3 regions of the Labrys sp. HAY1-8F genome follow, and region 1 is predicted to be linked to each of the others. Evidence: riboswitches for the same ligand, from Rfam matches in the RefSeq annotation. Region 1 holds a riboswitch; each other region holds the start of a gene.

The links. A riboswitch is a leader RNA that binds a small molecule or an ion and turns the genes downstream of it on or off. The one in region 1 is predicted to bind cobalamin.
Region 2: it holds a riboswitch for cobalamin, as region 1 does, so the genes downstream of both, metE (5-methyltetrahydropteroyltriglutamate--homocysteine S-methyltransferase) here and ACR9ZN_RS25785 (CbtB domain-containing protein) in region 1, are expected to answer to the same signal.
Region 3: it holds a riboswitch for cobalamin, as region 1 does, so the genes downstream of both, ACR9ZN_RS13275 (ribonucleoside-diphosphate reductase subunit alpha) here and ACR9ZN_RS25785 (CbtB domain-containing protein) in region 1, are expected to answer to the same signal.

What each region holds. Positions count from the first base shown of each region.
Region 1 covers NZ_JBPGWZ010000002.1:3,613,387-3,626,115, reverse strand. Annotated here, with positions in the region: gene ACR9ZN_RS25810 (BTAD domain-containing putative transcriptional regulator) at 1-222, opposite strand, end outside; gene ACR9ZN_RS25805 (efflux RND transporter permease subunit) at 635-3,859, opposite strand; gene ACR9ZN_RS25800 (efflux RND transporter periplasmic adaptor subunit) at 3,875-5,041, opposite strand; gene ACR9ZN_RS25795 (UDP-glucose dehydrogenase family protein) at 5,464-6,780, opposite strand; gene ACR9ZN_RS25790 (histidine phosphatase family protein) at 6,896-7,450, opposite strand; cobalamin riboswitch at 7,583-7,728, shown strand; gene ACR9ZN_RS25785 (CbtB domain-containing protein) at 7,759-7,971, shown strand; gene ACR9ZN_RS25780 (CbtA family protein) at 7,990-8,754, shown strand; gene ACR9ZN_RS25775 (J domain-containing protein) at 9,223-9,819, shown strand; gene cobS (cobaltochelatase subunit CobS) at 10,113-11,099, shown strand; gene cobT (cobaltochelatase subunit CobT) at 11,236-12,729, shown strand, end outside.
Region 2 covers NZ_JBPGWZ010000002.1:899,503-912,231, reverse strand. Annotated here, with positions in the region: gene metE (5-methyltetrahydropteroyltriglutamate--homocysteine S-methyltransferase) at 1-1,218, opposite strand, end outside; cobalamin riboswitch at 1,482-1,679, opposite strand; gene ACR9ZN_RS13265 (fumarate hydratase) at 2,090-3,730, shown strand; gene ACR9ZN_RS13260 (porin) at 4,093-5,259, shown strand; gene ACR9ZN_RS13255 (NAD(P)-dependent oxidoreductase) at 5,330-6,247, opposite strand; gene recA (recombinase RecA) at 6,557-7,630, shown strand; gene alaS (alanine--tRNA ligase) at 7,845-10,496, shown strand; gene ACR9ZN_RS13240 (hypothetical protein) at 10,501-10,689, shown strand; gene ACR9ZN_RS13235 (arginine deiminase family protein) at 10,727-11,518, shown strand; gene ACR9ZN_RS13230 (ABC transporter permease subunit) at 11,628-12,356, opposite strand; gene ACR9ZN_RS13225 (ABC transporter permease) at 12,359-12,729, opposite strand, start outside.
Region 3 covers NZ_JBPGWZ010000002.1:912,910-918,116, forward strand. Annotated here, with positions in the region: gene metE (5-methyltetrahydropteroyltriglutamate--homocysteine S-methyltransferase) at 1-483, shown strand, start outside; cobalamin riboswitch at 585-904, shown strand; gene ACR9ZN_RS13275 (ribonucleoside-diphosphate reductase subunit alpha) at 1,014-3,926, shown strand; gene ACR9ZN_RS13280 (ribonucleotide-diphosphate reductase subunit beta) at 4,055-5,170, shown strand.

The DNA.
Region 1 (12,729 bases):
ATGGATACGGACGAGAAGCTGACGCAGGTTGGTAAGCGCCTTTTCCTCGGGTGCATCGTCCCAAAGCAGGGCGGCGACAGCCTGGCGGCTCATGCGCAGGTTGCTGGCCAGTAGCAGCATGGCGACAAGCACATAGCCCTTGGCGGGAAACACCCCCTCCCCCGTCACCGTGAGATGGGGAATACCGACCAGGCGAAGGGCTATGAAGGGCTTGTCATCCATCCAGTTCACCACGACCTCGGCGCCTCTCGCGAAGCGCAGCGTTACGAAGTCTCGATGCCGGGGATCATGCGCAAAAGGCCGTACGCAACCGCACGTCAAGATGACGCTGGCGCCAATCTTCCCGTCATCGAGACCCAGGCCGGATGAACTGCCCCAGGCCGACAAAGCTGCCGAGGCCCACGTACATCTGAGTATCGTCAGGGCGAGCCGCGATCATGCCGCGAAACCGCACTGCGAGGCTGAGAATGGGCAACATCGTGTGGCGAGTCAATCAAACGGAGAGAAAAGCCCCTTCGATCGACCAACTCTTACTACCATATTACCTCAAAAGCGATTTGACAGCTTTGTTCTGCCACGCGACGGGCCGACATGTCGGCCCGCCAATGCCGGAGCCATTGGATCGGAGCAGGCCTCAACTGCCTTCCGGCTCGTTCATCGTCGCCGGAATCACTGTCGAGGGCTTGGGCTTCTCACGGAAGAGCATGCGCACGATCAGGCGAATGGTGACGTAGAACACCGGCGTGAGGAAGAGGCCGAGGAAGGTCACTCCACTCATGCCGAAGACGACCGCCGTGCCGATGGCCTGGCGCAGTTCCGAGCCCGGACCGGTGGCGATCATCAGCGGCACGGCGCCGAGGATGAAGGCGAAGGAGGTCATCAGGATCGGCCGCAGGCGCAGCCGGCAGGCCTCGACCACCGCCTGCCAGGGCGTATCGCCATGGTCTTCGCGCTGGCGCGCGAACTCCACGATCAGGATGGCGTTCTTGGCGGCGAGGCCGATCAGCATGACGAAGGAGATCTGCGTCATGATGTTGTTGTCCATCGCCCTGACCCACCACTCGCCGAAGATCGGCAGGCCGCGCGCCATGCCGCCGAGCAGCGCCGCCAGGATGGAAAGTGGCACGATCAGGATGATGGCGAGCGGCAGCGACCAGCTTTCATATTGGGCGGCTAGGAACAGGAAGACGAACAGCACGGCGATGCCGAACACGAAATAGACCGTGTTACCCACCGAGCGCTCCTGGAAGGCGATTTCGGTCCATTCATAGCCGACGCCGGGCGGCAGCGCCTCAGCCGCCGCCTTCTCCATCAGGTCCAGGGCGGTTGAGGAGGACACGCCGGGTATGCTCTCACCGTTGATATAGATGGCCGGATAGAGATTGTGACGCATCACCGTATCGGGGCCGGTGCGCTCCTCGAATGAGACGAGTGAGCCAAGCGGCACAAGCGCGCCGGTGGTGCTGCGCACCTTGAGGCGGACGAGATCTTCCTTGTTGAGGCGGTCGCGGCCCTCGGCCTGGGCATTCACTTGAAAGGCACGACCCAGGCGCGTGAAGTCGTTGACATAGGCCGAACCGACATAGACCTGCATGGCCTCGAAGACGTTGCCGATCGGCACGTTGAGCATGCGCGCCTTGACGCGGTCGACATTGACGAAGAGTTGCGGCCCATTGTTGGATAGCGTCGTGTAGACCTGGGTGAGGCCCGGCGTCTGGTTGGCCTTGCCGATCAGGGCATTGGCCGCCTGCATCAGCGCTTCCGGTCCGACACCGCCGCGATCCTGCACTTGCATCTTAAAGCCCTTGCCCGTGCCGAGGCCCTGAATGGTAGGCGGCTCGATGGCGAAGACGAAACCTTCCTCGATGGCGAAAAGGCGCTTGCGCAGTTCTGCTACGATCGCGGTCGAAGTCTGGCCATGCTCGAGGCGTTCTTCAAACGACTTGTACGGCACGAAGATAGTGGCGGCATTGGACGCCGCCGTGAAGGTCGCTCCGGAGAAGCCGGCAACGCCGATGACATGGCCGACACCGGGAACGTCCTTGGCGATTTGCTGGGCCTTGCGCACAACGGCGTCGGTGCGCTCCAGCGAGGCGCCGTCAGGCAACTGCACCACCACGATGGCGTAGCCCTGATCGGAAGAAGGCACGAAACCTCCCGGTACTTTGGTATAGGTATACCAAGTAGCAACGATAAGGCCGGCATATATGAGCAAGAACAGCGCCTTGTGGCGAGCTGCGAAGCCCACCGTGCCGCCGTAGCCGTGCGACAACTTGTCGAAGCCGCGATTGAAGCCGTTGCCAAGCGCCTTCAGCCAGCGCAGCAGAAAGAAACGGCTCTTGTGATCGGCATCGTGCGGCTTAAGCAGCAGGGCGGCGAGCGCAGGCGACAGGGTCAGTGAGTTGAAGGCCGATATTACGGTGGCGGCCGCGACGGTCACCGCGAACTGTTGGTAAAACAGACCGGATATGCCGGGGATGAAGGCGGTGGGCACGAACACCGCGCACAGCACCAGGGCGATGGCGATCACGGCGCGGCCGACCTCGTCCATGGTGACATGGGCAGCCCGATTGGGCGTCATGCCGTCATGGATGTTACGCTCGACATTCTCCACCACCACGATGGCGTCGTCGACCACGATGCCCACCGCCAGGATCAGGCCGAACAGCGTGAGCATGTTGAGCGAGAAGCCGAGCCCCGCCATCACCGCGAAGGTGCCGATGATCGAGACGGGAATGGCAATGATCGGGATGATCGCCGCCCGCCAGGACTGCAGGAAGACGAAGACGACGATCACCACCAGCACGATCGCCTCGAAGAAAGTCTCGTAGACAGCCTCGATCGAGGCCGAGACGAATTCGGTGGGATTATAGACGATGGAATATTTCAGTCCCGGCGGAAACGCCTTGGCGAGATCGTCCATCTTAGCCTTGACGCGATCGGCGGTGGCCAGCGCGTTGGATCCGGGCCGCTGCAACAGAGCGATGCCCACTGTGGACTGCCCGTCGAGATAGAGATTGGAGCCGTATTGCTTGGCGCCAACCTCGACGCGGGCGACATCCCGCAGCTTCAGCAGGCGGCCGTCCGGTGTCGACTTGATGATCACGTTCCGGAATTGCTCGGCGTCCTGGAAGCGGCCCTGGGTAGTGACCGTGATCTCGCTGGTGGTGTTGTTGGGCGAAGGCTGGGCGCCGAGCGTGCCTCCGGAGACCTGCACGTTCTGTTCGCGCAAGGCCTGCACGACGTCGCCGGCGGTCAGGTCGAAACTGGCCAGGCGGTTCGGATCGAGCCAGACGCGCAGCGAGGGCTCGCGCAGGCCGAAGGCGAAGGTCGAGCCGACGCCGTCGACGCGAGCGAGGATGTCGTTGACGTTGAGGATGGCATAATCGGAGATGCCATAGTCGTTGATAGAATTATCCGGCGAATAGAGCGTGACGATCAGCAGGAAGTCGGAGGAGGACTTGTTGACCGTGATGCCCAGCGCCCGCACCTCGGCCGGGAGGCGCGGCTCGGCAGAGGAGACACGGTTCTGCACCTGCACCTGGGCGATGTCGAGATCGGTGCCCGTAGCGAAGGTGACTGTGATCTGCAGCGAGCCGTCGTTGGTGGCCTGGGATGTCTGGTAGATCATCCCCTCCACGCCGTTGATCGACTGCTCCAGGGGAGCGGCCACCGTTTCGGCGATGGTCTGGGCATTGGCGCCGGGATAGGTGGCGTTGATCACCACGGTCGGTGGGGCGATCTGCGGGAACTGCGCGATCGGCAGTCCGACATAGGAGACGAGCCCGATCACCACCGTGACGATCGAAACGACGGCGGCAAAGATCGGGCGGTCGACGAAGAAATGGCCGAATTTCATGAGTTGCGCTCCCGATCAGTTCGGGTCGGGAACGAGCGTCTCAGGCACGTCCAGCTTGGTGGGTTGCGGCACGACCTCGCCGCCCGGGCGGGCGCGCATCTGGCCATTGATCAGCACCTGGTCCTCGGGCTTGAGGCCCGACTTGATCACGCGGAAGCTGCCGAATTTCGGGCCCAGTTCTACTGGGCGGATATTGGCGATCTTGTCGGTGCCGACCACGATGACATAGCGCCCTTGTGCCGACTGGCCCACCGCCACATCGGGCACGACCAGCGCCTCATAGGGTTCGCCGATGGTGATGCGAACGCGCCCGAACAGGCCGGAGGTGAGGAAGCCGTCGGCATTGGCGATCTTGGCGCGGGCCGTGACGGTGCCGGTCTGGGCGTCGACCTGCGGTGCGAGATAGTCGAGCGTGCCCTTGTGGGAGAAGGTCTTCTCGTCCGACAGGCCGATCTCGGCCGTCAGCGCGGGCTCGGTGCCACCTGCATCCATCTTGTGCTTGGAGGCCCGCTGATAGGCAAGGTAGCTCGCCTCGTCGAAGTCGAAGTAGAAATAGATCGGGTCGACAGCGACGATCGACACCAGCGGCGAGGTCGAGTTGGCTACCACCAGATTGCCGCGCGATACCAGCTGGCGGGCGATCCTGCCCGAGATCGGTGCGGCGATGGTGGCATAGTTGAGGTCGAGCTTGGCCGTTGCGAGGGCCGCGTTGGCCGAATTGATCGAGGCCGCCGCTTCCTGATAGGCCTGGAGGTTGGCCTGGTAGGTGGCATCGGTAACGTTGCCGGTCTTCCTCAACGCCTCGGCGCGCGCCAGATTGGCCTTGGTCAGGTCGATCCTGGTCTGCGTGATCTTCACCTGGGCGGCCGCCTGGTCGACCGCGGCCTGGAACGGGCGCGGATCGATCGAGAACAACACGTCGCCCTCCTTGACGAGGGATCCTTCCACGAAGCTGGACTTGTCGAGATAGCCGGTGACACGCGAGGTGATGTTCACCTGCGGCCAGGCCTGGAAACGACCGGTGAACTCGACCGATTCTGTGATCTTGCGACTGACCGGATTGGCCACCGTCACCGGCATGGCCGGCATTTGCTGGGCGAGCGCGGTGCCCACCCCCTCGAGGGCCGCCAAAGCCAGTACGCCGGCGGCCAGCCGACCTATTTTGCGACGCAACCTCGACATGAACATCCTCGCAAGCAAGCGCCTCAGCCAAACCGCCCGCATGGCTAATGGCCTTGTCGCGGGCACTGGAGCTGGCGTCTGAAAATCCTGCAGGATTTCCCAGCCTGCACCCATCAGGGCAGGTTCGGAGATCCTGTTCAGCGCTCGGCCGGCCGGAATCGGGGCAGAATCGCCGTGTGGGCCTTATAGTATGATAATTCTTACCGCTTTGATCCAATCAAGATCGCCGCCCTGCAACCGTGAGTTGGGACTTGATGCAAATCCGCAACAGGCCCGCCGCTTCTCGCGCCGGTACTTGACGCCGGCGGACCCACATTCCGGCCATTTACAAGCCAAGCGCATCAATCCCTTCCCGAAACGGGCGGGTTTGACCCTGTCCTGGGAGCAGCACCGGGCCTGAGCCAAGCTCGCCCGCAAAAAGGTCAGGGTGTCGTCCCCTCGCGCCCGATGCTCTCATAGCGAAAGCCGTGCCGCTTCATGTCGTCGAGCCGGTAGATGTTGCGCAGGTCGACGATCACCGGCCGCGTGAGCAGGCTTTTGACCCGTTCGAGGTCAAGCGCCCGAAACTCGTCCCATTCGGTGACGATCACGGCAACATCGGCCCCGTCGAGGCAATCATAGGCGCTGGAGCGATAATCGACATCGCTGAGGGTCTTGTGCGCCTCCTCCATCGCCTGGGGATCGTAGGCGCGCACCCGGGCGCCCTTGTCCTGCAGGGCGAGCACGATCGGGATCGAGGGGCTGTCGCGCATGTCGTCGGTGTTCGGCTTGAAGGCGAGGCCGAGCAGGGCCACCGTCTTGCCGGCGATGTTGCCGTCGAGGGCCGCGATGACGCGGCGTGCCATCGCCGCCTTGCGGGCATCGTTGACGCCGACCACCGCTTCGACGATGCGCAAGGGCACGCCATGTTCCTGGCCGGTGCGCAGCAGCGCCAGCGTATCCTTGGGAAAGCACGAGCCACCGAACCCCGGACCCGCATGCAGGAATTTGGAGCCGATGCGGTTGTCGAGGCCGATGCCGCGCGCCACTTCCTGCACATTGGCGCCGGCCTTCTCGCACAGATCGGCGATTTCGTTGATGAAGGTGACCTTGGTCGCCAGGAAGGCGTTGGCGGCATATTTGATCAGTTCGGAGGTGCGTCGGTCTGTGAACAGCAACGGCCCCTGATTGAGATGGAGCGGGCGATAGACCTCGGCCATCGCCTCCTTGGCCCGCTCTTCCTCCGTGCCGACCACGATGCGGTCCGGACGCTTGAAATCCTCGATCGCCGCGCCCTCGCGCAGGAATTCAGGGTTTGACACCACGCTGACATCGGCGTCCTGACGGACTTCGCGGATCAGCCTCTCGACTTCGTCGCCGGTGCCGACCGGTACGGTCGACTTGGTCACCACCACGGTGAAGCCTTCGACCGCCGCCGCGATCTCCCGCACCGCGCCATAGACATAGGACAGATCCGCATGCCCGTCGCCGCGGCGCGAGGGTGTGCCGACAGCCAGGAACACCACGGCGGCATCGCGGACGGCGGGCGCAAGCTCGGTGGTGAAGGACAGGCGCTTCTCACGCACATTGCGGGCCACCAGATCCTCGAGGCCCGGCTCGTAGATCGGCATGCGGCCGGCCAGCAGGCCCTCGATCTTGGCTGGATCCTTGTCGACGCAGGTGACGACATGGCCGAAATCGGCGAGGCAGGCCCCCGTCACCAGGCCGACATAACCCGTACCGATCATTGCAACGCGCATGACATCAATCCTGTTTGGACGACCAATCCGTCAGACGCGTGTCTACAAAAGGCCCGGCGACATGCCAATGACGAAAAAAGAGAGGAACTCCGTTGGAGGGCCCTGCTCAACGCCTCTATGCCCCCAACCGCAGCGACCAGCCCCGGCCGGATGGCCTGAGATCGGCTGTCGCCAACGGGGCGGCATCGATACGCCAGAAAGAACGAGCCTGGGCCCCGAGGGCGTGAACGACCGCGGCGCGCAGCACCGAAGCGTGGGTAACGGCGAGCGTATACCCCTCGAACCGCTTGCCATCGAGCCAGGCGCCGACCCGCGCAATCAGGGTTGCAACACTCTCTCCGCCATGCGGGCAGGCATCCGGATCGGTCAGCCATGCCCGGAGCGCCTCGGGTTCGGCGGCCGCTACCGCGTCCAGGGCAAGCCCTGCCCAGCGGCCATGATCGCATTCGCGCAGGGCTTCATCGACCTCAGGATCATGGCCGAGGGCCTGCGCGGTCTGGCGAGCCCTGAGCGCCGGGCTGCTCAGGATGCGGGCCGGCCTGCCGAAATGCCCTTCCAGCTTCCGCGCCGCAGCCAGCCCTCTTGCATCGAGCGCCTCATCGAGGGGAAAACCCGCTGCGCGCACCGCAGGCGTAGCCCCATGGCACAGCAGGATCAGGCGTGGTGTCATGACGGCAGTTCCCAAGACTTAGAGTGCATGATTCGACCGAACCAATCGGATCATGCTCCCTAAGTTTTTGTTTCAACGCATGGTATCGTCCAAAAAGTCGCGCAACTTATGCTCTAAGTCGCTTCCGGAATATTGACATGTTCGTGACTTGGGCTCTTATGGAAGGGCTTTGCCAAGGGTGGGAAGCCGGTGTGAATCCGGCACGGTCGCGCCACTGTGAACGGCGGCGCTTGGGCGCTGTCCGCAAGTCAGACCTCTTCCAAGGCAGCATGACTCGTAGCGGGACGCGTAATCCCAAGGAGCTTTTCATGACCACCGCAACTCTGGCACCCGTCGCCCAGCAGCCGATCACCATCCCGATCCGCGAGATCTTGCCCTGGGCGCTCTTCACCGTGCTCCTGGCCGTACTCGCCATTTATTTCGTCGGCGCCGAACAAGGTGCGACCTCGCTGATTCCCGGCGTCTACATCCACGAATTCGTGCACGACGCTCGCCATCTGCTCGGCTTCCCCTGCCACTAGGGCGCATAGGCAAACGACATGGTTAGATCGCTTTTGATCCGGGGGATGCTGATCGGCATCCTGGCCGGACTGTTGGCGTCTGGCTTCGCCTGGGTCTTCGGTGAACCACAGGTCGATGCCGCTATCGCCTATGAGGAAAGCCACGCGGTCCCCGCCGCGCCGGCACCATCCGCAACGCCGGCAACCTCCCAGCCGGCCGCAGCACATGAACATGAGGAAGACCCGGTCAGCCGGCCGGTGCAGTCCAGCTATGGCCTCATGACCGGCATGGTCGTCTATGGCGCAGCCCTCGGCGGCATCTTCGCTTTGGTCTTCGCCTTCGCGCAGGGACGGATCGGCACGCTCAGCCCGCGCGCGACAGCAGGGGTGATCGCGCTCGTCGGTTTTGCCGCCATCATGCTGGTACCGCAGATCAAATATCCGGCGACGCCGCCGGCCGTTGGCAATCCCGACACGATCGGCCTGCGGACCGCCTTCTATTTCGGCACGATCCTGCTCTCCCTGGTGACGATGGCGGCCGCCCTGGGCACGGCGAACCGTCTCGCCGCCAGCCTCGGCCGCTGGAACGCCAACCTGGTGGGGGCGGCCGCCTATCTGGTGGTAATGGTGGTCGCCATGCAGATCCTGCCGGCCGTCAACGACATCCCGGCGGATTTCTCGGCCACGGTGCTATGGAAGTTCCGCGTTGCCTCGCTCGGCATCCATGCCGTGCTATGGGCAACGCTCGGGATCGCCTTCGGCGTTGCAGCACAGAAGTTGCTGCAAACCTCCGCCAGCCGCTGAAAAAGGCCAACCGCCCGCGTCAAACGTCGCATTTTTACAACACTAGCCCGGTTTTGGACCTGTTTTCAAAATTTCTTTCATTTCGCACTTGCGAAATGAATGCATCAGGATCACTTTAGGCACGTGGTGGATGCGCGTTTGCGCTCCCCCACTGCCCTCCTTGGGCGTTTCCTCCCTAAGACTTGGGCCGCCATTCGGCGGCCTCTTTCTTTTTCGGGTCAGCAGACCCCATATTTCAAAATCTGCAGCGGCATTCCGCCTCAATTAACCCCAGAGCAAAGCGCGTTCAGGTATGAACGCTTGTTTGCTCTCACTGTTTGGTTCCAAGCCAGTCCTTTGGATTGGCTGGAGCGTCCTTGCGATTTGACATGCTTCACTCAAATTACAAAACGCTCTTGCGTCCAAGCTCATGCTTGCCCATTTGTGTTCACCCTCGCATAGTGTGTCATTATGGATCTGGACTCGCCCTTGTTTGATCGCATCCGGGTGCGCCCAAGGGCCGAAGAGGTCCAGCCGGCGAGCGTACAGCTATGCGAACATGCCGGCTGCCGAAACGCCGGTGAATTTCGCGCGCCCAAGGGGCGCAACCGCGAAGGCCAGTTCTGGCATTTCTGCCTGGGGCACGTTCGCGAATACAACAAGACCTACAATTATTTCGCAGGCCTGCCGGACGACTCGGTGAGCGCCTATCAGCGCGATGCCGCCACAGGCCATCGCCCGACCTGGACGATGGGCGTCAATCCCTGGGCCAAGAAGCGCGGCGAAGGGCCGCAACCTGGCCCGGAGATCCATGACGGCTTCGGCTTCTTCGAGGGCGAGCACGGCTTCGGACGCACGCAGAGTGCGCCGGAACCGGAAAGGCGACGCCTGAAATTGCTGGAACGCAAGGCCCTCGAGGCGCTCGATCTGCCGGAAACGGCCAGCGGCCCCGAGATCAAGGCACGCTACAAAACATTGGTCAAACGCCTCCATCCCGATGCCAATGGCGGGGACAGATCCAGCGAAGATAAATTGCGCGGGATCATCCAGGCCTATAATACGCTGCGTAGCGCTGGGCTCTGCTGAGCGCCCGCACCACCGGCGAGGCTTCCAGGTTTGGAGCGCGTTCCAATCCCGGGGATCCCGCCCGACCTAGAGCAAAGCGCGTTTAGACGGAAACGCCTTTTTGCTCTAACTCTTTGGTTCGACGCGTCTTTGCGATTCTTGGTGATTCCACCAAATCACAAAACGCTATGGAGACGACGCGGAATTTTCCATGCCCGCCTGGCGAGACTGGGAAATTCGGTGGGGCCAGTACCGCCGGCCCGCTGGAACTGATTGTCGGCTGCGCCGTCCTGGCGCCAGCCAAGGAAGGCATAATGACTGACGCAACGACACCGGCCAATCTGCCGGACATCATGGTTTCGGCCAAAAAGCTGTTTGGTTTCGACACGGATCTCGAAGTACCGGCCTATTCCCAGTCCTCCGACCACGTTCCGGACCTCGATATCGATTATCTTTTCGACAAGCCGACGACCCTGGCGATCCTGGCGGGCTTTGCCCATAATCGCCGCGTGATGGTGACGGGCTATCACGGCACCGGCAAGTCGACCCATATCGAGCAGGTCGCCGCCCGGCTCAATTGGCCTTGCGTTCGCATCAACCTCGACAGCCACGTCTCGCGTATCGACCTCGTCGGCAAGGACGCCATCGTTCTCAAAGACGGCAAGCAGGTCACCGAATTCCGCGACGGCATGTTGCCCTGGGCCCTGCAGAACAACATCGCCCTGGTGTTCGACGAATATGATGCCGGCCGCCCCGACGTGATGTTCGTGATCCAGCGCGTGCTGGAAATCTCCGGCAAGCTCACTTTGCTCGACCAGAAGCGCGTGATTCGCCCTCATCCAGCCTTCCGCCTGTTCGCCACCACCAATACGGTGGGCCTCGGCGATACGTCCGGTCTCTATCACGGCACCCAGCAGATCAACCAGGGCCAGATGGACCGCTGGTCGATCGTCACCACGCTGAACTATCTGCCGCATGACAAGGAAGTCGACATCGTGCTGGCCAAGGCCAAGCACTACCAGAAGAGCCCGAACGGCCGCGACATCGTCAACAAGATGGTGCGTGTGGCCGATCTCACCCGCAATGCCTTCATGAATGGAGACCTCTCCACCGTGATGTCGCCGCGTACGGTGCTGACCTGGGCCGAGAACGCCAATATCTTCCACGATATCGGCTTTGCCTTCCGCGTCACCTTCCTCAACAAGTGCGACGAGCTCGAACGCAGCCTCGTAGCCGAGTTCTACCAGCGCGCTTTCGGCGCGGAGCTGGCCGAGAGCTCGGTGAACGTCGCGCTGACGTAACATCGGGTGTGCCGGTCTACCCAGCCCCATCAAGTGATGGAGTTGGACCGGCATTGCAGCGGCGCGGGCAAGAAATGCCGGTCTGAAGACCGGCACACCAACAGCGCTGACGCCCGCGCTCCCAGGATCGACAGGGATCATGACGACAAACCGCAAGCCCGGCGAAAAGCCCAAGGATGTTCCCAACGACGCATTCAAGCGTTCGGTGGCCGGAGCCCTGCGCGCCATAGCCCGCAAGCCGGATCTCGAAGTGACCTTCGCTTCGGAAAAGCCGATGCTGATGGCGGACAAGGCGCGCCTTGCCGAGCCGCCGCGCAAGCTCGACGCCCATGTCGCGGCCATCGTGCGCGGCCAGGCCGATGCGATGGCCCTGCGGCTCGCCTGTCACGATCCGGCCGTCCATCGCCGGCATGCTCCCCAGAACGAGCAGGCGCGCAGCGTGTTCGATGCGGTCGAGCAGGCCCGTTGCGAGGCGATCGGCTCGCGCCGCATGACGGGCGTGGCCAACAACCTCACCGCCATGCTGGAGGACCGCTATTTCCGCGGCGGCAAATATGAGGACATCCGCGCCCGCGAGGAGGCTCCGGTCGAGGATGCCCTCGCTTTGATGGTGCGCGAGAAGCTGACCGGCCTCGCTCCGCCGGAGCCGGCCCGCAAGCTGGTGGATCTGTGGCGCCCGCTCATCGAGGAAAAGGCCGGCAAGGATCTGGCGCGCCTCGACAGCGTGATCGAGAACCAGCGCGCCTTCGCCCGCGCCATGAACGACCTCCTGACCCATATGGGCCTGTCCGAAGAGGCGCAGGCCGACACGGATGACTCCGACGATCGCGACAATGACGCCGAGAGCGAGCAGGAGGGCGAGAACCAGGAGAACCAGGGCGAGGTCCAGGACGATTCCGACTCCATGAAGCTCGAGGAAACCGAGACCGAGGACGAGGATTCCCAGGACGGCGAGACGCAGGATGCCGAGTCGCCCTCCTCCGACATGCCCGACGACACCGAGACCGGCGACGCCGAAGAGGCTGCCCAGCCCTGGCGGCCGCCCGAGCATCGCGACAACGAGCGGCGGGCCAGCGACTATCGCGCCTTCACCACCCGTTTCGACGAGATCGTCGAGGCGCCCGATCTGTGCGACCCCGAGGAGCTCGATCGCCTGCGCGCCTATCTCGACAAGCAGCTTTCCAGCCTGTCGGGCGTGGTGGCACGCCTGGCCAACCGGCTGCAACGCCGCCTGATGGCCCAGCAGAATCGCTCCTGGGATTTCGATCTCGAGGAAGGCATGCTCGACCCGGCGCGACTGTCGCGCGTCATCATCGATCCGACCTCCGCCCTCTCCTTCATGCACGAGCGCGACACCGATTTCCGCGACACGGTGGTCTCGCTGCTGATCGACAATTCCGGCTCGATGCGCGGACGCCCGATCACGGTGGCGGCGACCTGTGCTGACATCCTCGCGCGCACGCTGGAGCGCTGCGGCGTGCGCGTGGAGATTCTCGGCTTCACCACCAGGGCCTGGAAGGGCGGGCAGTCCCGCGAGAGCTGGCTGCAAGCAGGCAAGCCGGCCTCCCCGGGCCGTCTCAACGATCTCCGGCACATCGTCTACAAATCGGCCGATGCGCCCTGGCGCCGC
Region 2 (12,729 bases), 2.7 Mb from region 1:
TGCGTCCGATTGGGCGAGCTCATCAGCGACGGCCCGCCGCCCGTCGACCAGGGCTGTCGACAGGGTCTTCAGCTCTCCGATCTTCTGGACGGCGAAGGCCAGCCAACTGCGGAGTTCAGGATCGAACGCGCGCTCGGCCTCGACATCGTAGGGAACGTGGAACAGGGAACAGCTCGGAGCGAGGACGACGCGGTGGGGGCCGAGGGCTGCAACCGCCGGCTCGATCCGATCAAGAAGGGCAGTCAGGTTGCTCCGCCAGACATTGCGCCCGTCGATCACGCCCAGCGATAGCACCTTGTCGGCGCTGGCTCGTGCGACCGCCTGCCCGAGCTGGCTTGGCGCCCGCACCAGGTCGAGATGCAGGCCGGCGCTGGGCAGGTCGAGTGCCAGGTCGAGATTGTAGCCGAGGCCGCCGAAATAGGTCGCGATCATGATCTTCAGATCGGAGACCGTGCTGGAAAGGACGCCATAGGCATGGCGCAGGGCGGCCCGCGCGTTCTCGTCGAGATCGAGCACGAGACAGGGTTCGTCGAACTGCACCCAGTCCGCGCCGGCCGCGGCCAACCTGTGCAGGATCTCGGCATAGACGGGCAAGAGGCCTGGCAGCAGGGTGAGCGGATCCAGGCCCTCGTCCTTGCTCTTGCCGAGCAGCAGATAGGTCACCGGGCCGATGAGCACGGGGTGCGTGTGGAAGCCGAGCGCTACGGCCTCCCTGAATTCGTCAATGGGCTTGGCCGAAGCGAGTTCGAAGGCCTGGCCGCGGCGAAATTCGGGAACCATGTAGTGATAGTTGGTGTCGAACCATTTGGTCATCTCGAGAGCGGGGACACCGCCGCCGCCATGGCAGCAGCCCTCATGGCCACGATCGTCATGGCCACGATCGTCATGGCCACGATCGTCATGGCCCCGCCTGCCGCGCGCCATGGCGAAATAGGTCGAAAGCGGGACGGAGCCACCCTCCCAGCCATATTGAGAGGGGATGGCACCGACCACGGCGCTCATATCGAGAACCTGATCGTAGAGCGAAAAGTCATTGGACGGGATATGGGTAACGCCGAGCAGGCTCTGTCGAGCCCAGTTGCTCGCGCGCAACTGGGCTGCCGTTGCGAGCAAGGCGGTCTCGTTCTGCCTTCCGGCCCAGTGGGCTTCGAGGGCCGTCTTGAGTTCGCGACGTGGGCCGATGCGTGGCGTGCCGAGCGTCGAAATGGGAATGGACATGCGCGTCTCCGGCCGGTGACCGATAGGTCCCGGTTCGTGGTGAATGGATCGGATCGAGGAGGGAGCGGCGTACCGTCAGGGCACGCCGCAACGCATTCGTCGTCGAGCAGTCGGATCGACTGCACCTTCACGCATGATGGCAGTTTGAAGCTTGAACATCGGCAGACCCCATGAAGAACTGGGGGCAAAGGCCGTACGGGAGCGCCTGACGCGGCCAAGGACATTGACTTGGTCAAGCAACCACCGGGACACCCCGCCCGAGGACGTTTACATTCGTCGGGGCAGGTCTCCTGGCTCACGGCTCACCGAGCTTGCCTGCCTTCCCACCTGCGCAGGGCAGGCAGTGGCATGATGAGGCAAGTTCTCGCCGTCTACAGTTGCGGGGGCAGCGCCGGCATCGCACCGGCTTCCCTCTTAGCTTCCATTGCGAGAATGGAAGAACCTCGACTGGGCAAGCAAACGACAAGACGTCGTGAAAGTCAAGGTCGACATAAAGACATGTTTATATAGGCATGCCATGCGATCATAGGTTGCCCTTGGATCGCGACCTCGCGGCGGCCTTTGCTCGGCTTCAATCGCAACCACAAGCCCGGTGTCGATGGCGGCGCCTGCCTGAGTGCCTCGTCTGGCCGTGCACGAAAGGCCGAGGGGGCTTCAGCATGGAACGATTCCAATTGATCATAGGCAGCGGTGAGAAAAACGACTAAATCAGGGCCAAACCGGTGGCACCCCTGCGCCACCTCTGCCAGCCCTGGAGCAAAGCGCGTTTAGACGGAAACGCTTGTTTGCTCTAGCTCCTTGTTTTGACGCGTCTTTGCGATTCTTGCCGAAGCCGTCAAATCGCAAAACGCTCTGTTCGGAGATCCTCTCCATGCCTGCCGATTCCGCTGCCAATTCCCGCTATCCCCACGTTCCCCTGTTCCCCCTGGGAGCGGACGAGACGCCCTACCGCAAGCTGACCAGCGAGGGCGTGCGGGTCGAAAAGCTCGGAGGCAGCGAGATTCTGCAGGTGGATGGCGAGGCGTTGCGGCTTCTGGCCGAGCAGGCCTTCATGGACATCAATCATCTCTTGCGCCCCGGCCATCTCCAGCAATTGCGCAACATTCTGGAAGATCCCGAGGCGACGGACAATGACCGCTTCGTCGCCTATGACCTCCTCAAGAACGCCAACATCGCCGCCGGTGGCGTGCTGCCGATGTGCCAGGACACCGGCACGGCCATCGTGATGGCCAAGAAGGGCCGCAAAGTCTGGACGGAAGGTGAGGACGAGGGCGCCATCGCCCAGGGCATCCGCGATGCCTATGAGAAGAAGAATCTGCGCTATTCGCAGCTCGCACCGCTGTCGATGTTCGAGGAGAAGAACACCAAGACCAATCTGCCGGCCCAGATCGACATTTCCGCGGAAGGGGAGGAGGCCTACAAGTTCCTCTTCGTTGCCAAGGGCGGCGGCTCGGCCAACAAGACCTTCCTTTATCAGGCCACACCCTCCATCCTGTCCAAGGACCGCCTGATCGCTTTCCTGAAGGAGAAGATCCTCACGCTCGGTACGGCAGCCTGCCCGCCTTATCATCTGGCGGTGGTGATCGGCGGTACCTCTGCCGAAATCACGTTGAAGGCCGTGAAACTCGCTTCGGCGCGCTATCTCGACGGCCTGCCCACCGAGGGCTCCGAACTCGGCCATGCCTTCCGCGACCTCGAGCTCGAGAAAGAAGTGCACAAGCTCACCCAGTCGCTCGGGGTCGGCGCCCAGTTCGGCGGCAAGTATTTCTGCCACGACGTCCGTGTCATCCGCCTGCCGCGCCATGGCGCCAGCCTGCCGATCGGCCTTGGCGTTTCCTGCTCGGCCGATCGCCAGGCCATGGGCAAGATCACCCGCGAGGGTGTCTTCCTCGAGGAGCTCGAGCACAATCCGGCGCGCTTCCTGCCGGAGATCGATGAGAGCAAGCTTGGCGGGGCGGTGGTGAAGATCGACCTCAACCAGCCGATGTCTGACATCCTGGAAACCCTGTCGCGCCATCCGGTAAAGACGCGCGTGTCGCTGACCGGCACCATCATCGTGGCCCGCGACCTTGCCCATGCCAAGCTGCGCGAGCGCCTGGAAGCGGGTGGGGGGATGCCCGATTATCTCAAGAACCATCCTGTCTACTATGCCGGCCCGGCCAAGACACCCGCCGGCTATGCCTCGGGCTCCTTCGGCCCCACCACGGCGGGCCGGATGGACGCCTATGTCGACCAGTTCCAAGCGGCCGGCGGCTCGATGGTGATGCTGGCCAAGGGCAACCGTTCCGCCCAGGTCCGCGAGGCCTGCGCCAAGCATGGCGGCTTCTATCTCGGTTCGATCGGTGGCCCCGCCGCGCGCCTCGCCCAGGACTGCATCAAGAAGGTCGAGGTGCTCGAATATCCCGAGCTCGGCATGGAAGCGGTCTGGCGCATCGAGGTCGAGGACTTCCCGGCCTTTATCGTCATCGACGACAAGGGCAATGATTTCTTCAAGGAACTTAATCTGGGTTGAGTTCGCTCACCCTGCTTTTCGGCGAGGCCTCTTCCTGAAAAGGGAGGGGCCTTTTTCATGCACGTTCTGCGTGTTGTTGCAAAATCGCAACTGTCATGGACAAAGCCCTTTTGTGTCAGAACGATGACTCACCTTAACATTGTGTAATGTCTCGCCTGGGAGGAAAGCTTCGATATCGCGGTGCACAACGACCGCGCCTCTTCGATTGGCTGAATATTGGTTTGCCAGCTTTTCGAAGAGAGCGGCCCTGATTGAGGGCTATATTATAAGATCGGGGTATTTCCATGTCTATTCGTGCAATTTTACTCGGCGCTGGCGCTGGATTGCTCAGCATCGTCGCAGCTTCTGCTGCGGACTTGCCCATGAGCAAGGGCGAAGCCGTTGAATATGTGAAGGTCTGTACGGCGTTCGGTCCGGGCTTCTTCTACATTCCGGGCACCGATACCTGCCTCAAGATCAGTGGCCAGATCCGGGCCGACTATTGGTATGCGCAGGCGCCCAGCAATGCGACGGGCAAGCGCAACATCAGCCAGACGCAGTTTCGAACCAATGCCCGCATCCGCTTCGATGCCCGTACCCAGACCGACTGGGGCATGCTGCGCTCCTTCTTCGAACTCCAGGCTGAATCGAATGCGGGTGCGGCCACGCACGACACCTTCCAGGTGCGTCAGGCCTATCTGCAGTTTGGCGGCTTGACGGCCGGTTACGCCTGGTCGCCTTACGCCTTCTACGATCCCAATTATCAGGCCGAGTTTTTCGCCCCTTATTTCGGCGAGCAGGGCCGGCGTAACCTGATCAGCTATACGGCTCAATTCGACAAGGCCTACGCCACCCTGTCGATCGAAGATGGCCGCGATCATCGTGCCAACACCACAACCTTCGGCAATACCGGCAATGCCAACATTCGTGGCCTCGGCGGTTCGCAGGTGCCCGACATCGTCGGCGTGATCGGCTATGACGACAACAAGAACGGTTGGGGCCGCCTGCAGATCATGGGCGCTCTTCACCAGAATCGCTCCGCCGTGTCGAATTACGGTGACAAATGGGGCTACTCGATCGGCTTCGGCGGCAATGTGAACATTCCGGTTCTGGAAGGCGGCTATGTGGCCGTCGAAGCCAGTTATGCCGATGGTGCGACGCGCTATCTCGGTGTCGGCGCTGCTTCCAACCCGAATGGGTCCTCGCTTCTGGGTATCGGGGGCTGGGATGCCTATCCGACCAACGGCGCGCCATATGATCTCGACAGCGCCAAGGGCTTTGCCGTGCAGGCCGAGGCTGGCCTGAACGTTACCAAGCAACTGCAGGCCGTGCTGTTTGGTGGTTACCTGGACTTCGATGCGCCGCGCGTGGCGACCAACGTCAGCGACAATTTCAAATATTACGTCATCGGCGGCCAGGTGAACTACACTATCGTCAAGGGCTTCATTGCCGGCGCTGAAGTCTGGTACCAGAACAAGGACGCGGAGGGCGCGAACACCAAGACGGTCGACGCTGTCGGTGCAGGTGTGCGTCTGCGCCGCACCTTCTGATCCGGCCTATAGAGGAAAAAGCATGGACGCCGCGCTCTCCTGGGCGCGGCGTTCCTGTCTTCGGCGCCGGTCAGTTCTGATTGGCCGGGATGAGATCGGTGCCGTTCAGGCTGCCGATATAGTCGGTGAGCATCGGCACGTAGCGCTCCGCACCGCCGGCGGCCATCGCCACGCCGAACGAGTTCTTCACGGCATTGCCGATCGGATTGACCAATCCTGCCGCACTGGCCATCGCCTCCAGATAGCTTAGATCCTTGTAGGCGTTGGCGATGGTGAATTTGTGGGCATCCTTGTCGCCCTCCAGGACCCAGCGCGAGAAGGTCTGGTAGAAACCGCAATCCATGCGGCCGCCGCGGATGACGCTGTCGAAGCGTTTGGGTGTGATGCCGACCTTCTGCGACAAAGCGAGGGCCTCGGCATAGAGGGCGGCATAGCCCAACGACAGGAAATTGTTGAGCAGCTTCATGCGGTGACCGTCGCCCGTGCCACCGATATGCACGATGCGTCCGGCCCAGGTTGATATCACCGGCTTGAGGCGCTCGAACAGGGCGTCGCTTGCGCCGACCATGGTATCGAGCGTGCCTTCCCAGGCTTCCTTCGGCGTGCGGCCGAGCGGCGCATCGGCGTAATCGATGCCGGCTTCGGCGAGTTCGGCCGCGAGGGCGAGGGTGGAATTGGGATCGGAGGTCGAGCAGTCGACGACGACGGATCCCGGCTTCAGGCCGGCCTTCAGCCCATCGGGACCGTGTACAAGCGCTTCCACCTGTCGCGAACCGGTGACGCAGAGGAAGACGACGCTGGAAGCGGCGCCCACCTCGCGCGGGGTCTTGGCCTCCTTGGCGCCGCGGGCCACGAGATCCTCCACTGGCGCCCGGTTGCGGTGGCCCATCACCGTCAGCGCGTAGCCCTTCTCCACGATGTTCTTGGCCATGCCATGGCCCATATAGCCGACCCCGATGAAGCCGACGCTTTCCTGCGCATTCGTCATTGCAATCGTCCCGTTTCCTGTCCCGCATTTCCGACGCGGGTTGCCGGCGCATCCTGCCGACGGTGAGTGTGGACGGGGAGGGGCTTCGGGCGCAAGCCCGATGGTGCAATGGTATGATGATTTATCGAAGGTCGGCAGTCAGCTTCTGTTAAATAAGAACGATGAGAACAAAAATAGAACTTGCATGAATGAGAACAAAATGGGTACATACCGCCACGGGGCTTTGAATTGCGACAAGATGCAAGCCCAGTGTTGAAAACGATTGGTTCGGATGACGAATCCGTTCGTGCTTGATAGGGAAACGGGCATATGAGTCAGACGCAGCTGCGCTTGGTCGAAGGAAGCTCCATGGACAAGACGAAGGCGCTCGACGCCGCCCTATCACAGATCGAACGCGCTTTCGGCAAGGGCTCGATCATGCGGCTCGGCAAGGGTTCCAAGACGATGGAGGTGGAGGCGATCTCCACCGGCTCCCTTGGTCTCGATATTGCGCTCGGTGTCGGCGGCCTGCCCAAGGGGCGTGTCATCGAGATCTACGGGCCGGAATCCTCGGGCAAGACCACGCTGGCGCTGCACAGCGTCGCCGAGGCCCAGAGGAGAGGCGGCGTTTGTGCCTTCATCGACGCCGAACACGCGCTCGATCCGGTCTATGCCCGCAAGCTGGGCGTCAATCTCGACGAATTGCTGATCTCGCAGCCCGATACCGGCGAACAGGCCCTTGAAATCTGCGACACGCTGGTGCGCTCGGGGGCGATCGACGTCATCGTCATCGATTCCGTGGCGGCGCTGACGCCCAAGGCCGAAATCGAAGGCGAAATGGGCGATGTGCAGCCCGGCCTGCAGGCCCGCCTGATGAGCCAGGCGCTGCGCAAGCTGACGGCCTCGATCGGGCGTTCCAACTCGATGGTCATCTTCATCAACCAGATCCGCATGAAGATCGGCGTGATGTATGGCAGCCCGGAAACCACCACGGGCGGCAACGCCCTGAAATTCTATGCCTCGGTCCGCCTCGACATTCGCCGAATCGGCGCGATCAAGGACAGGGAAGAGGTGGTCGGCAACCAGACCCGCGTGAAGGTCGTCAAGAACAAGGTGGCGCCGCCCTTCAAGCAGATCGAATTCGACATCATGTATGGCGAAGGCATCTCGAAGGTGGGCGAATTGGTCGACCTCGGCGTCAAGGCCGGCGTGGTCGAAAAATCCGGCGCCTGGTTCAGCTATGAGAGCCAGCGCCTCGGCCAGGGCCGTGAGAACGCCAAGCAGTTCCTCAAGGACAATCCGGATGTGGCGGATAAGATCGAGGGCCAGATTCGCCAGAATGCCGGCCTGATTGCCGAGCGTATCCTCGACAATATTGACCCGTCCGAAGCCGAGGGCGAATGAGGTCGGCCTCGACCGGCTTCTCACGTCTGGCCTAAGCAGAGCCAATTCACACCGAATAACCCGCCTGTCGCTCCCGGCAGTCGGGTTTTTCATGTATGCGCGCCTCGACAGGCCGAAACAGCCCCGCTACAACGCCCCACCACCATGTTGCTGGCCATGCCGAAAGGAAGGGACCAGCCAAAACAGGCATTTAGGCCAAATAGGCAAATTGGACATGAGCGGCGTCAACGAGATCCGATCCACCTTCCTCGACTATTTCGTGCGGAACGGCCATGAAGCCGTGGCGTCTTCGCCGCTGGTGCCACGCAACGATCCGACCTTGATGTTCACCAATGCCGGCATGGTGCAGTTCAAGAACGTCTTCACCGGCATCGAGAAGCGCCCCTATTCGCGCGCCGCGACCTCGCAGAAATGCGTGCGCGCCGGCGGCAAGCACAATGATCTCGACAATGTCGGCTACACGGCGCGGCATCACACCTTCTTCGAGATGCTCGGCAACTTTTCTTTCGGCGATTATTTCAAGGATCGCGCGATCGAGCTCGCCTGGAACCTGATCACCAAGGATTTCGGCCTGCCGGCTTCCAAGCTCTTGGTGACCGTCTACTCCGAGGACGATGAGGCGCATCGGCTGTGGAAGAAGATCGCCGGCCTGTCGGACGATCGCATCATCCGCATTCCGACCTCGGACAATTTCTGGCGCATGGGCGATACCGGGCCCTGCGGCCCCTGTTCGGAGATCTTCTACGATCATGGCGAGCATATCTGGGGTGGGCCGCCCGGTTCGCCGGATGAGGATGGCGACCGCTTCATCGAGATCTGGAACCTCGTCTTCATGCAGTTCGAGGAACTGGTCGGTGGCGAGCGAGTCAACCTGCCGCGCCCCTCGATCGACACCGGCATGGGCCTCGAGCGCATCGCCACCGTGCTGCAGCACAAGCACAACAATTATGACATCGACCTCTTCCAGGCCTTGATCCGCGCGTCGGTGGAAGCAATCGGCGTGCCGGCCGAAGGGCCGGCGCTTGCCAGCCATCGCGTCATCGCCGACCATTTGCGGGCTTCCTCCTTCCTGGTCGCCGACGGCGTGCTGCCGTCGAACGAGGGCAGGGGCTATGTGTTGCGCCGCATCATGCGCCGCGCCATGCGTCACATCTCCCTGCTCGGCGCCAAGGATCCCGTCATGTGGAAGCTGGTGCCCGCGCTGGTGCGCGAGATGGGCGCCGCCTACCCCGAACTCGTGCGGGCCGAGGCCCTGATCAGCGAGACCCTGCGCCTGGAAGAAACCAGCTTCCGACGCACGCTGGAGCGCGGCCTTGCCCTGCTCGACGCCGAGACCGTGAAGCTCGGCGACGGCCAGGTCTTTTCGGGTGATGTCGCCTTCACCCTCTACGACACCTATGGCTTCCCGCTCGACCTGACACAGGATGCGCTGCGCGCGCGCAACATCTCGGTCGATCTCGAAGGCTACCAGGCTGCCATGCAGCAGCAAAAGGCCAAGGCGCGGGCCGCCTGGGCGGGATCCGGCGATGCGGCCACCGAGACAGTCTGGTTCGGCCTGCGCGAGCAGGTCGGCGCCACCGAATTCCTCGGCTACGAGACGGAGACCGCCGAAGGCGTTGCCCTGGCCCTGGTCAAGGACGGCAAGCCGGTCGATCACCTCGGCAAGGGCGAGAAGGGCTTCCTGATCCTCAACCAGACGCCGTTCTACGGCGAGTCTGGCGGCCAGCAGGGCGATGCGGGCACGGTGCAGGCCGGTGACCTGAAGGTCACCGTTACCGATACCCAGAAGAAGCTCGGCGATCTCTTCGTGCATGCCGTCACCGTCGAAGAGGGCACGCTCAAGGTGCAGGAGCCGCTCGAACTCGTGGTCGATCATGCGCGCCGCTCCGCGATCCGCGCCAATCACTCGGCCACGCATCTTCTGCATGAGGCCTTGCGCCTGACGCTGGGCGATCACGTTGCCCAGAAGGGCTCCTTGGTGGCGCCCGACCGTCTGCGTTTCGACTTCTCGCATCCCAAGCCCATTTCGGATGAGGAACTCAAGGAGATCGAGGATCTCGCCAATGCCATTGTGCTCGACAACAGCGAGGTGACCACGCATCTCATGAGCGTGGACGATGCGATCGCTTCCGGTGCGCGCGCGCTGTTCGGCGAGAAATATGGCGACGAGGTCCGGGTCGTCTCGATGGGGCAGCGCCAGCCCGGCTCGAACAAGGCCTGGTCAGTGGAATTGTGCGGCGGCACCCATGTGCGGCGTACCGGCGACATCGGCCTGATCCGGATCGTCTCCAACGGCGCGGTCGCAGCCGGCGTGCGGCGCATCGAGGCGATGACGGCGGACGGAGCCCGTAAGCATCTGGTCAATGAGAGCCGTCTGCTCCAGGGCTTGGCCGATGTGCTGCGCACGCCCGTACCCGAAGCCGGGGACCGCCTTGCCAATCTGGTTGAGGAGAACCGCAAGCTCGAACGGGAACTGACCGAGGCGCGCAAGAAGCTCGCCATGGGCGGCGGCGGGGGCGACAGCGAAATCCGCATGGTCGGCAAGACCCGGCTGCTGGCCAAGGCGGTCACCGGCATCGAGTTGAAGGATCTCAAGGCGCTGGCGGACGAAGGCAAGAAGCAGGTCGGTTCCGGTGTCGTCGCCATCGTGGCGACCTCCGAGGATGGCCGTGCCGGCCTTGTCGTCGGTGTGACGGCGGACCTCACCGGCAGCTTCAATGCCGTCGATCTCGTACGCAAGGGCTCGGAAGCTCTCGGCGGCAAGGGTGGTGGTGGACGGCCCGACATGGCCCAGGCCGGTGGCCCCGACGGTGCCAAGGCCCAGATTGCCCTCGACGCCATCGCCGCAGCGCTGGCAGAGGCCTGAGCCGATGGCCCAGCCCAACACGCCGAACTGGATGAGGCCGCTCTGGGTTCGCGTGCTGCTTTGCGTGCTGCCGGCGGTCTGGGCCGGGGTCGAACTCTACAATGGCAACCAGTTCTGGGGCCTGATGTTCGCGGCTGTCGCCGCCTATGGGCTGTGGACCCAGGTCATTCAATATCGTCCGCCGGAAGAGTGAAGCTGGCGGGCTTCAATCCCCTTCGAACGGAGCCGGTATGAGCGCCTATCCCGTCTATGCATTCGACAATGCCATCGTGCGCCTGCCGCCGGCGAGCGTGACCCAGGGCCTGCGGGCCGAGGATCGGGGTGCGCCGACCCATGAAGGGGTTTCGACCGAGCACCGCCTCTATATCGAGGCCTTGCAGGCTGCGGGGGTTGCCGTCGAGGTACTACCTGCCCTGGAGACTTTCCCGGATTCGCTGTTCGTGGAAGATCCGGCCCTGGTGTTCCCGGAAGGCGCGATCCTGCTGCGGGTCGGCGCCAAGAGCCGTTTCGGCGAGACGGCCGAGATTGCGCCCGTGCTGTGCGGCCGCTTCGACAAGGTCCTGGCGTTGCAGGGGCCGGGTTTTGTCGATGGCGGTGATGTGCTGGTGACGCCCCAGGCGGTGATGATCGGCCTCTCCGACCGCACCACGCGGGAAGGTGCGGAGGAACTGATCCGCCTGTTGGCTGAACTCGGCCGCAAGGGCGTCGTCGTCACCACGCCGCCGGGTGTGCTGCATTTCAAGTCCGATTGTTCGTTGCTCGACGATACCACCATGCTGTCGACGGACCGACTCGCCGCCTCGGGCGTGTTCGAGGGCATGCGGGTACTGCTGACGCCGGAAGGCGAGGAGGCGGGTGCCAACGCGCTGCGGGTGAACGACCGGGTTTTCATCGGCATCGACTATCCCCGCACGGGAACCTTGCTCGAAGCTGAAGGCTATAGCGTCGTCCGGCTGCCGACATCTCAAATCGCCAAGATCGATGCAGGCCTGTCCTGCATGTCGCTGCGCTGGCACGCCTGAGGCGGCGTTCCGCCGCCAATATCCGTACCGCCGCCAATATCCGTAGACTTTCATGAAGACCGAGCCCGGGGAGCCGATTCTCGACCGGCGTCTCGGGTTCGGTTGTTTCTCAGTGCGGTTTCATCGTCTTGGCGAAACCAGCCTCCAGGCGCCTGTAGACAGCTTCGATCACCAGCGTGGTGATGAGATAGCCGACCGCCACCACCAGGAGCGGGGTATAGGTGATCGCCTCGCGTGAGCGGATGATGTTGATCTGGCCCAGAAGGTCCTGGACGCTGACCAGATAGGCCAGAGCGGTCGATTTCAGGCAGAGCACCGTCTCACCGGCAAAGGTCGGCATCATCGCCTGCATGGCGCGGGGCAGCCAGATGCGGCGCACCAGCGCGAAGCCGCGAAAGCCGTAGGCGCGAGCCGCTTCCAGCTCGCCACGGGGCACCGACAGCAGGGCCCCGCGCACGACTTCGCCGACATAGGCGCCGACACTCAGCACCAGGGCGAAGATGACGTAGTAATAGCCATCCTTCAGGATCGGCCAGATGAAGGATTGCCGGATGCCGGGGATGGAAGGAAAGAGCGAGCCCAGGCCCTGGTAATAGACGAACATCTGCACCAGCAAGGGCGTGCCGCGAATGACGGACACGAAGCTGGAGGCGATGGCGTAGACCAGCTTGTTCTTGGAAACCCGGCCGAAGCCGACCAGAACGGCCAGGGGAAAACCGAAGAGCAGTGAGAAGAACAGCAGCTTCAATGTGGTGAAGAAGCCGCTGAGGATGGCCGGCCAATATTTGCCGATCCAGCCGAAATTGTCGAAAAACCAGCTTGCCAGATCCGCGGCCATGGTCACCCCAGCTTGGGAGTCCAGCGCCGGATGTGACGCTCGAACATTTTGATGAAGATGTTGGAGAATTGCGTCAGCGCGTAATAGATCGCGCCGCAGAGCAGCAGGAAGGGAAAATACATGCGCGTCGACGCCGCAGCCTGCACGGCCGTGAAGGTGAGCTCGTTATAGCCGACCACGAAAATCAGCGCCGAGTCCTTCAGCATGGTCATCCAAAGATTGGTCAGGCCGGCAAAGGCGAAGGGAATCATCAAGGGCAGGATGACGCGCCGGAACAGGCCGAAGCCATGCATGCCATAGGCGCGGGCCGCCTCGACCTGGCCTTTCGGCAAGGCGAGCACGGCACCGCGCAGAATCTCCGAGGTATAGGCAC
Region 3 (5,207 bases), 2.7 Mb from region 1:
CGCGAGGGCCTGCCGCTCAGACACGCCGAAAAGGAGGCCTATCTGACCTGGGCGGTCGCCTGTTTCCGCCTCGCCGCCTCAGGCGTCGACGATGCCACGCAGATCCACACCCATATGTGCTACTCGGAGTTCAACGACATCATCCATGCCGTTGGAGGCCTGGATGCAGACGTGATCTCGATCGAGACTGCCCGGTCCAAAATGGAACTTCTCGATGCGTTCCGGGCCTATCGCTACCCCAACGAGATCGGGCCGGGCGTCTATGACATCCACTCTCCCCGCTGCCCCACCGTGGCGGAGATGCGCGACCTCCTTGCCAAGGCACGCGAGCGGATCGCCGGCGATCAGCTCTGGGTCAACCCCGATTGCGGCCTGAAAACCCGCAGCTGGGACGAGGTCCGCCCGGCCCTCGTCAACATGGTTGCCGCCGCCCGCAAACTTCGTGAAGAGACCGCTCCAGCGAGAGTGGCGGCGTCCGCGTGAAAAACCTGCCGGGGGACAAATTTCGTCCTCCGGCACGCCTTGTCCCCGTTGAAAAAAAGGGCATCACACACCATGTATTGACATAGAGGCACCCAGACATACTAGATGCTGTATCCACAGGTCCTCGGATTCGCTGTCCGAGGCTAAGAGGGAATCCGGTGAGCCCGAGAGCAAAGCGCGTTTGGTGAAAACGCTTTTTTCCTCGAACTTTTTGTTCGACGCGTCTTTTCGATTTGAAGCGACGCTTCAAAACACAAGACGCTCTAGGGCAAAGCCGGGGCTGCCCCCGCAACTGTAAGCGGAGAGCGGGCTGTCGCTGTGCCACTGGCCGGAAGGCGGGTTCAACCCGCCCTTCGCCGGGAAGGCAGACAGTTCGCAACGACCCGCGAGCCAGGAGACCTGCCTGTGGCTGGTTATCGTTTCCTCGGGCGGGGTGCCCCGACGGATCGCTTTGCTCGTGGCGCATATGCCTGCGCCGACGCGGAACGCGTTCCTTCGGCCCAAGCCTCCAACATTTTGGGGTTTGCCGAATGTCTCTCGATCTCGAAACTGCCACGACCACAAAGACGCCTTTTCCGGCTACCGGCGCCGATAGGGCGAAGCCGGCCTCGGAACCGGGCTATCAGGTCATTCGCCGCAACGGCGGCGTCACGCCTTTCGATGCCTCCAAGATTTCGGTGGCCCTGACCAAGGCCTTTCTCGCCGTCGAGGGCAATTCGGCCGCTGCTTCGCGCCGGGTGCATGACATTGTCGCCGAACTCACGGCCCAGATCGTTGCCGGCCTGACCCGCCGTGCCGATGCGGGCCGAACCTTCCATATCGAGGACATCCAGGACCAGGTTGAACTCGCCTTGATGCGCGGCGAACACCACAAGGTGGCGCGTGCCTATGTGCTCTATCGCGAACAGCACGCCCAAGAGCGCGCCCTGGAACGAGCAACCGAGACAGAGGCACGGACCGCCATCGCCCCTGCCCTGCGGATGAAGACGGCGGAGGGCTCCTTGTTACCGCTCGACCACGCGCGCCTCACCGCCCTGGTGCGCGAAGCCTGCGCAGGTCTTGCCGACACCGATGCAGAGACCGTGCTGAACGAGACGCAGCGCAATCTCTATGACGGCATCAGCCAGGACGAACTGGCGATCGCGCCGATCCTCGCCGCCCGCACCCTGATCGAGACCGAACCTGATTACGCCAAGGTCAGCGCCCGGCTGCTCAACGACAAGCTGCGCCGCGAGGCGCTCAGCTTCGTCGGAGGCCATCCCGACCAGGCGACGCAGGCCGAGATGGCGACCCGCTACGCCGAGTATTTCCATGACTATATCCGCGTCGGCATCGCCAACGAACTGCTCGACCCGGAGCTCGGCCGCTTCGACCTCGCCCGCCTTGCCGCTGCCCTCAAGCCCGAACGCGATCTCAAGTTCGACTATCTCGGGCTGCAGACACTTTATGACCGCTATTTCCTGCATGTGCGCGGCACGCGTTTTGAGCTGCCGCAGGCCTTTTTCATGCGCGTGGCCATGGGCCTGGCCTTGCGCGAGATCGACCGGGAGGCACGGGCGATCGAGTTCTACGATCTTCTCTCCTCCTTCGACTTCATGGCCTCGACGCCGACTTTGTTCAATTCGGGAACGCTGCGCGCCCAGCTCTCCTCCTGCTTCCTGACCACTGTGTCCGACGACCTCGAAGGTATCTTCAAGGCGGTGAAGGACAATGCGCTGCTCGCCAAATATTCCGGTGGCCTCGGCAATGACTGGAGCAATGTGCGTGGGCTCGGCGCCCATATCAAAGGCACCAATGGCGAAAGCCAGGGCGTGGTGCCCTTCCTCAAGGTCGCCAACGATACCGCAATCGCCGTCAATCAGGGCGGCAAGCGCAAGGGCGCGGTCTGCGCCTATCTGGAGACCTGGCATGTCGACATCGAGGAATTCCTCGATCTTCGCAAGAACTCCGGTGACGACCGCCGCCGCACCCATGACATGAACACCGCCAACTGGGTGCCGGATCTGTTCATGGAACGTGTGGAACAGGATGGCCCCTGGACCCTGTTCTCACCGGACGAAACGCCGGACCTGCACGACCTCTACGGTCCCGCCTTCAAGGTCGCCTATGAGGCGCATGAGGCACGCGCCGCGCGCGGCGAGCTCCGCGTCTTCAGGCAGATCCGGGCCATCGATCTCTGGCGCAAGATGCTGACCATGCTGTTCGAGACCGGGCATCCCTGGATCACCTTCAAGGACCCCTGCAACATCCGCTCGCCCCAGCGTCACGTCGGCGTGGTACATTCCTCGAACCTGTGCACCGAAATTACGCTGAACACCTCCCATGACGAGGTTGCCGTGTGCAATCTCGGCTCGGTCAACCTCGCTGCCCATGTCGACGCCGACGGCCTGATGTTCGACAAGCTCAAGGCGACGGTGACGACGGCGATGCGCATGCTCGACAACGTCATCGACATCAATTTCTACACCATTCCCGAGGCACGGCGTTCCAACCTCAAGCACCGGCCCGTCGGTCTCGGCATCATGGGCTTCCAGGATGCCCTGCAGGCCCTGCGCCTGCCCTATGCCTCCGAAGCCGCCGTGCGCTTTGCCGACGAGAGCATGGAAGCCGTGTCCTTCCATGCCATCTCGGCCTCAACAGACCTGGCGGCCGAGCGCGGTCGCTACCCCAGTTTCGATGGCTCGCTGTGGTCGCAGGGCGTCCTGCCGATCGACTCGGTCGGCCTGCTGGCCGAGACGCGCGACAACGTGGCCTTCGACACCGGCACGACCCTGCCCTGGGACGCCCTGCGCGAGCGGGTGAAGACCGTCGGCATGCGCAATTCCAACACCATGGCGATCGCGCCGACGGCGACGATCTCCAACATCTGCGGCGTGTCCCAGTCAATCGAGCCGGCCTATCAGAACCTCTTCGTGAAATCGAACATGTCGGGCGATTTCACAGTGGTGACCTCGGCCCTGGTCCACGATCTCAAGGCACGGGGCTTGTGGGACGAGGTCATGATCTCCGATCTCAAATATTTCGACGGCTCTCTCGGCCAGATCGATCGCATCCCCGAAGAGCTGAAAGCGCTTTACGCCACCGCTTTCGAGATCGACACCGCCTGGCTGATCGAAGCCGCGGCGCGCCGGCAGAAGTGGATCGACCAGGCCCAGTCGCTCAACCTCTATATCGCCAATCCCTCCGGCAAGAAGCTCGATACGCTCTACCGCCTGGCCTGGAAGCGTGGCCTGAAGACGACCTATTACCTGCGCTCGCAGTCGGCCACCCATGTCGAGAAATCGACGCTGAAGGGCACCGACGGCAAGCTCAACGCCGTCTCTGCCACGGTGCCGCAAGCGGCCGCGCCGATCCTGATCGAGACTCAGCCGGAAACACTGCAGTCGGAAGCGTGGGGCAAGGCCTGCTCCATCCACGACCCCGACTGCGAAGCGTGCCAGTGAGCCGAGAACGAGGTGCGATTTTTCCCTTTCGCGCCTTGCTTTCCAACTCTTTGTTTTGACGCGTTTTCTTAAGCGAAAAGTCTATCAACTTTTCTGGAAAACGCTCTGAGGATAAGAAAACGATGACGATGCTCGACTGGTCCGAACCCACCTCGCCCGCAGCCCAGCTTCCCCTGCCACAGAGCACGGCGGATGCGACCGGCCTCGGCGCGATCGACCGCAAGGGCGGCCGTGTCACGGTCGACGAGAAACGGATGATCAATGCCCGCGCCGACGTAAACCAGCTCCTGCCGCTCAAATACAAATGGGCCTGGGAGAAATATCTCGCCGGCTGCAACAACCATTGGATGCCGACCGAGGTATCGATGCAAGCGGACATCGCGCTGTGGAAGTCCAAGGACGGCCTGACGCAGGACGAGCGGCGCATGCTCAAGCGCAATCTCGGCTTCTTCGCCGCCTCCGAGAGCCTGGTCGCCAACAATATCGTCCTGGCGATCTACCGCCACCTCACCAACCCCGAATGCCGGCAATATTTGCTGCGCCAAGCTTTCGAGGAGGCGGTGCACACCCACACCTTCCAATATATCGTCGAGAGCCTCGGGCTCGACGAGGGCGAACTCTTCAATATGTATCGCGAGATCCCCTCGATCACCGACAAGGCGGCCTGGGCGCTCAAGCATACCCAGCATCTCGACGATCCCGATTTCAAGACCGGCACGCCGGACGCCGACCAGGCCTTCCTGCGCGATCTCGTCGCGTTCTACGTCATCTTCGAGGGCATGTGGTTCTATACCGGCTTTGCCCAGATCCTCTCGCTCGGCCGGCGCAACAAGATGGTGGGGATCGCCGAGCAGTATCAGTACATCCTGCGCGACGAGAGCATCCATCTAAACTTCGGCATCGACGTGATCAACCAGATCAAGATCGAGAACCCGCATCTGTGGACGCTGACCTTCCAAGCCGATCTCCAGCAGATGATCCGCGAAGCCGCTGAACTGGAGGCCGCCTATGGCCGGGACACCATGCCGCGCGGCTTCCTCGGCCTCAACGCGGTGTCCTGCGAACAATACATGCATTTCATCGCCAACAGGCGCTGCGCCCAGCTCGGGCTCATGCCGGTATTCCCGGACGTGGAGAACCCCTTCCCCTGGATGAGTGAGGCGATGGACCTGAAGAAGGAGAAGAACTTCTTCGAGACGCGTGTCATCGAATATCAGAACGGTGGCGCGCTGAGCTGGGATTGAAGGCACGCTTTCGAGGTCTTCGGAACAAATCGGAGGA